2 regions of the Oikeobacillus pervagus genome follow, and region 1 is predicted to be linked to the other one. Evidence: predicted binding sites of a transcription regulator. Region 1 holds the regulator's gene; the other holds the start of a gene.

Region 1 (3,381 bases):
TTTGCAGATAGTGAAAGACGGATATCATTTCCTCCCAAATCGACAAATTGGATTCCAAACCGGTATTCTGGGCTAAATAACCGATGGATACGTCCTTCGGCTTCATAATTTCGCCGGAATCATAAGACATTTGTCCGGAAATGATCTTTAATAAGGTGGATTTTCCCGCCCCATTTCTGCCAACAAGGGCAATTCGGTCGTTTGTTTGAATTTCTAGCTTTATGTTAGACAAAATTTGTTCGGCTGCGAAAAATTTTGAAAGTTGTTGTACTTGCAGTAAAATCATTTTTCTCACCTCTTATTCCTATTGTAAGTGTATCCTATTCATAATAAGGCAGGCAACAGTGAGGATTATTTTAAATGATTAAAGGAGATACGGTGCGAATAGGTTCAATGATTTGTGAAAAGATATTCAAAGTTCAAAGACAATCATAGAAAAATAGTGTATTATGTAAAAAAAGAGGTGTTCATGTTGTCGCAATTTACTCATTTTAATGAAGAAGGCCGAGCGAAAATGGTCGATGTAAGTCGAAAACCTGAAACAGTTCGAACAGCGATTGCTAGATCTAGCATTGAAGTGAATGATGAGATTTACGGGGCAATTCAAAATAATAAGATGAAGAAAGGGGATGTACTAGCAGTAGCGCAAGTAGCCGGAATTATGGCGGCGAAGAAGACGTGGGAAATCATTCCGATGTGTCATCCCATTCCGCTAAAAGGAATCGATCTTTCTTTCGAATGGGAGAAAAAAAGTGAGTGCTATCAATTAATGATTACCTCGAAAGTAAAAACAAAGGGGAATACAGGTGTAGAAATGGAAGCGTTAACAGCTGCTTCTGTCTGTGCATTAACCGTTTATGATATGTGTAAGGCGGTGGACAAAGGAATGGTCATAGGCCCTACCTATTTAATTGAAAAAACAGGTGGAGTCTCAAGTCCAGATTATTATAAACAATTAAATGAACAGCCTACATCAGATAGGGAAGAGTAAGTTATACGCATGAATCACGGAAAAGATTCATGCAATTTTACTATAGAAAAAAAGTATAGGTTTAGTGCAGTTGGAGGAAAGATTATGAATCAAGAATCAATGAAAATTCCACAAGCAACGGCAAAAAGATTGCCATTGTATTATCGATTTATTCAAAATCTCCATTCGTCAGGCAAGCAAAGAGTTTCATCTGCCGAGTTAAGTGAAGCGGTAAAAGTCGATTCAGCAACGATTCGACGTGATTTCTCTTACTTCGGTGCTCTTGGAAAAAAAGGATATGGATATAATGTAGGATATTTGCTATCTTTTTTTAGAAAAACATTAGATCAAGATGAAATTACGAAAGTGGCATTAATTGGTGTCGGAAATTTAGGCACGGCTTTTTTAAATTATAATTTTATGAAAAATAATAATACTAGAATAGATATTGCATTTGATGTAAATGCAGAAAAAGTCGGGAAGAAAATTGGGGATGTTGATGTCCATCATTTGGATGAACTAGAAGAAAGATTAGCTTCAGAACAAATTCATGTGGCAATTCTTACCGTACCAGCGCCAGTTGCCCAACAAATTACCGATCGACTAGTAAAAGCGGATATCAAAGGAATACTTAATTTTACTCCTGCCAGATTAACGGTACCTTCTTCGATCAGAGTCCATCACATTGATTTAGCTGTTGAATTACAGTCACTTGTTTATTTTCTAAAAAACTATCCTGAAGAAGTCATAGAAGAGACAAATTCTTAATAGAAAAAATGATCAAAATCAGTTATTATTAGAGGAAGGAGGTGTAGCATTTATGCCACTAGGTATCGGCAGTATTCTTATCATTGCACTTGTTGCTGTATTATTATTCGGTCCAAAAAAGCTCCCTCAATTAGGAAGAGCCGCAGGAGATACATTGCGCGAATTTAAAGACGCTACGAAAGGCTTAGCAGAAGATGATGATTCAAAAGATAAAAAAGACGCTAAGTGATGATAGGATGAAATAGAATGAGTCAAAATGAAATGACGATTTTTGAGCATATAAGTGAATTAAGAAAACGACTCATGATTGTAGTCGTTTTCTTCTTCATTGCAATCATCGGCAGTCTTTTCTTAGCTGAACCGATTATTCGTTATTTACAGTCAGCGGATGAGGCGAAAGAATTAACGATGAATGCTTTTAGAATGACGGACCCTTTGAAAATCTATTTTCAAATGGCCTTTGTGTTGGCTTTTATCATCACTTCACCCGTCATTTTGTATCAATTATGGGCCTTTATCAGCCCAGGGTTATATGAGAAAGAGAGGAAGGTTACTTTAAGTTATATTCCAATTTCTGTCTTCCTTTTCTTAGGGGGCCTTTCCTTTTCTTATTTTATCCTTTTTCCATTTGTTGTTCGATTTATGATGAATATGTCGGAAAAACTAGATATTCAACAGGTTATCGGTATTAATGAATATTTTCAGTTCTTATTTCAAATTACGATTCCGTTTGGTTTCTTATTCCAAATGCCGGTTGTCATGTTGTTTCTAACACGATTAGGAATTATCACTCCGATGTTTTTAGCAAAAATTCGTAAATATGCCTATTTCACTTTATTAGTCATTGCGGCTCTTATTACCCCGCCAGATGTGATGTCACATATGATGGTCACCATTCCACTTTGTATTTTATACGAAATTAGTATTTGGATCTCAAAAATTGGCTATCGAAAGGTAATTGAGGCAGAAGAGCAAATGGAAAGGGAAATAGAGTCGGAAGAAGCTCAAAAAAAATAGACCGATCAAGCGGTCTATTTTTTTTCTCTCTTTTTATGACGAAAATGAGCAAAGGTCATTCGTAAGCCCGTGCCAATATCTAAGGTCGCTAATAGAATGAGCAAGTAAGTAAAAAATCCAAAGCCATTCGAATTCACTGTCACAATCGCAATATAAGTAAAAAACACTCCTAGTAGGATGTTTAATGTCCCGGGTAACCATGATGTTTGTTTCATTAAAAGAATCCTCCAATAAACCCTGAAATTTTTTCTGCTTCTTCTATATATTTTTCTAATTCATCCCGAAAGAAATATTGGCCTAATATGACCAATGTATTCATCGACACGTGAGCGATAATGGGAACGATTAAACGTTTTGTTTTTACATATAAAAAAGCAAAGGTAAATCCCATGGCAGAATATAATAAAGTATGCTCTAGTTCCATATGGGCCGCAGAGAAAATAACTGAACTAATGAGTGCAGCAACCCAAAAGGGAAATCTTTCATAGAGGCTGCCGAATATGACCTTTCGGAAGACAATTTCCTCGAGGATGGGACCTAATATAGAGGCAACAATCATCGTAAAGGGTACATATTCGATAATTTGAATAATTTGTTGCGTGTTTTCCGATCCAGGAGTGACTCCA
Region 2 (3,381 bases), on a different contig from region 1:
TTTCCCCTTGCCAGAATCCTTTTACTTTTATAGTATCCCACATCATCTGGTAAAATTCCTTTTTATGTTTACCCGACTGCAATACACGCGGTGTTTGACCTATCATTTCAGATGAATCATACCCTGTAATCGCAGTAAATGCTGGATTCACATTTAATATTTTTCCCTCTATATCAGTGATGAGAATAGCCTCAGCTGTATGGTTGATGACATTCTTGGCTAACTCTAAGTTTTCTTGATAATACATCATAATGACAATGATCAAACTGGCTAATGCAACTTGTGATAAAGCCATAAATCCTATGGCGTAATGGCCAGTTAAATTGAATAGAATGGATAGAATGAGAGGTGGGAAAAAGCCTCCAAGCCCCCCCATCGCTGAGACGATTCCATTGACAATACCAGCCTGTTTTGAAAAATAAAGTGGGACAAGTTTAAAGATCGTTCCATTTCCAATTCCAGCGAAAAAAGCAATTGCCAAACAACCAATTGTATATAATAATAAAGAAGGTGTAAATGCTAATAATAAACCTGAGAGAGTTAAACATGTAAATACAATCATTAAAATTTTGAATGAATTAAATTTATCCCCAAGCCAACCACCAATTGGTCTCATTGCTGTTGCTAACACGATAAATCCAGCGGTTCTCATACCTGCGTCTACTTTGTCTAATTCAAAATGAGACACTAAAAAGTTTGGAAGGTAAATGGTAAAGGCAACGAAAGCCCCAAAAGTTAAAAAATAGAATAAACTTAAAAACCATAATTTAGGATTTTTGTAAACACTTTTAATTTGTTGCATTAATGGTGTATTCACTTTTGGCTCTTTTTTATCACCTAAAAAGAAGTTTAGTACCGCAAATGCGATCAAAAGAATAATGAGTAGTTGTACAGTGGTTTGCCAACCAAATTTCACAGCTAAAACTGGGGCAGAGAAGGTTGTCACAGCCGTACCTATATTCCCTGCTCCATAAATTCCATTCACAAGTCCATGTTTCTCACGCGGATAATATTTTGGAATAGATGTTACCCCTACTGAAAAGATCGCCCCACCAATTCCAATAAAAAGACCACCAATCAAAAGGTCTGTTAAACTATCGGCAATACTTATAAAATAAACAGGAAAGATTAATAAAATAAAGCTAATTGAAAATATTTTTCTTGCACCGTACTTATTTGTCCAATAACCAATAGGAACACGTAAAATCGATCCAAGTATAACAGGTACTGCTGTGACCAGTGATAATTGTCCAGGTGTTAAAGAAATATCCTCTTTAATAAAAGGCATTAACGATGAAATAATCACCCAAACCATGAATCCCGCTATTAAACTAAATGTTTGCAATGGGAGCTGTAATTTTTGGACTTTCATTTCTAAATTCTCCTCTCAACGACAATTGTTCATAGCAATGTTATCAATGCTGAACCTTATGACTATATAGTAGGTAATGTCCTCATGAAAAGGTGTGATGAACTTCACATTTAGCATATGGTTCATTTTTCTGTCACTTTTATTTAAATTAGCTATAATAAATAGAAGATGTTCCCAATCCGATTTTTATGTTATTCTATATTCCTTATTATCATTTGCATAGTGAATAACTATTTATAAAAGAAAAGGTGATGTTTTATGACCTCACAACCATTAAAATCAACTCATTCAGTCGAAATTAAAGAACTTATTCGATTTTCTGAAAGAAGGATCAAAATAAAAAAAGGGGATTATTTATTCCAAGAAGGGATGACGGCGGAAGGACTTTATATTATTTTATCTGGAAAGGTTCAAATTAGTAAAATCACTCCAGATGGTCGTGAACTCTCCCTTCGTATATGTGGAGAAAATGAAATTTGTGGAGAACTAACTCTTTTCACCTACTCCCCTCAATATTTATTAACAGCTAAAGTGATTGAAGATGGTGAGGCCGCTGTGATTTTGAAAGATCAACTAGAAAAGGAACTATTTAAAGACAGCACTTTAGCATTAGAATTTATGAAATGGATGAGTGATCATTTCCGAAAAACACAGACCAAATTTCGCGATTTAGTGCTACACGGAAAAAAAGGGGCGCTATTCTCAACGCTAATCCGAATGACCAATAGTTATGGTGTGGAAACGAAAAAGGGAATTCTAATTGATTTACCACTAACCAATCAGGAGCTAGGAAATTTCTGTGGGACCTCCAGGGAAAGTGTGAACCGGATTTTGAATGAATTAAAACACGACGGCATTATCTCTATGAAAAAAGGAAAAATTACCATTCATGATCTTCAATTTTTAAAAGACGAAATTGGTTGTGAAAATTGCCCTGCTATTTATTGTAGTATTGAATAAAGAGAAAAAAGATTGTGTGCAAACTAAAATGCACACAATCTTTTTTTACGATTATAAAATTTAGGATTGTTGATATCACCCTTTAAAAATGTTGTCCACGGCAAGTCTTCAGCGCCGATGGGCGAGGCGCTTCCGCATTTGTTATGCTTTCTTTTTTTCTTTTCGCATTGCTTTTGGTATATAGACACATGCTGGTTCACTTTCTAAATAATCACCAGTTAAAGCATAGGCACGAGAACGTGAACCCCCACACACATTTCGGAATTCACATACACCACATTTTCCTTTATAGCTGTCTGGATTTCGTAGTTCTTTAAAGATCGGTGAATCGCGGTAAATGGAAGCCAAGCTTTCGTCCCGGACATTCCCTCCTTTAATAGGTAGTAGTCCACTAGGAAAGACATCGCCTATATGGGAAATAAATACAAAACCATTTCCATCATTTACACCTTTTGGTGCCCGACCTAGACCATCAATTCTTCCTGTTTTTCCTTCCTGAAGTGCCATTTCATAATGGATTTGTTGTTCCATATTTTTGGATTCACGCATTTTTTGCTGAATCACAACTCTTCGATAATGTTGAGCAGCTGTCGTTTTAATATCAAAAGGTACCTTTTTGCTTACTTCATAAAGCCAACGCATTACTTTTTCATGTTCTACTGGAGAAACCATATCATTTTCTTTCCCACGACCAGTTGGGACTAAAAAGAACACACTCCATAATTCACATCCAAGTTCCTCTACTAATTTGGCCATTTGATCAAGCGCATCAATATTATATTTTGAAATAACGGTATTAATTTGGACAGGCATATCTAGTTCATGAAGCCAATGAATCCTTTCGAGGGTCAAATCAAATGATCCACTCGTTCCCCTGAAATGATCATGAATTTCAGCCGTAGGACCATCTAGACTAAATGCCCAACGTGATAACCCTGCTTCCTTTCCTTGTTGGATTGCTTCTTTCGTTACATTTGGAGTTGCACTCGGTGTCATTGAAACTCGAATATTTTTTTCTACAGCATAACGGGCCAAATCGAACACATCTG

The links. The regulator Rex, encoded in region 1, represses fermentation and respiration genes when NADH is low (regulators of the CRP and FNR family bind a similar motif). The targets are predictions, from matches to a motif close to TTGTGAAATATTTCACAA.
Region 2: the regulator Rex is predicted to act here: its motif matches at 1,465-1,482, upstream of J2S13_RS14235 (nitrate/nitrite transporter).

Annotation. Positions count from the first base shown of each region.
Region 1 is NZ_JAUSUC010000052.1:8,576-11,956, forward strand. It holds gene abc-f (ribosomal protection-like ABC-F family protein) at 1-286, opposite strand, end outside; gene moaC (cyclic pyranopterin monophosphate synthase MoaC) at 473-991, shown strand; gene J2S13_RS14475 (redox-sensing transcriptional repressor Rex) at 1,076-1,738, shown strand; gene J2S13_RS14480 (twin-arginine translocase TatA/TatE family subunit) at 1,791-1,967, shown strand; gene tatC (twin-arginine translocase subunit TatC) at 1,985-2,755, shown strand; gene J2S13_RS14490 (YdiK family protein) at 2,770-2,970, opposite strand; gene J2S13_RS14495 (CPBP family intramembrane glutamic endopeptidase) at 2,970-3,381, opposite strand, start outside.
Region 2 is NZ_JAUSUC010000049.1:9,073-12,453, reverse strand. It holds gene J2S13_RS14235 (nitrate/nitrite transporter) at 1-1,372, opposite strand, end outside; gene J2S13_RS14230 (Crp/Fnr family transcriptional regulator) at 1,631-2,332, shown strand; gene J2S13_RS14225 (TIGR04053 family radical SAM/SPASM domain-containing protein) at 2,474-3,381, opposite strand, start outside.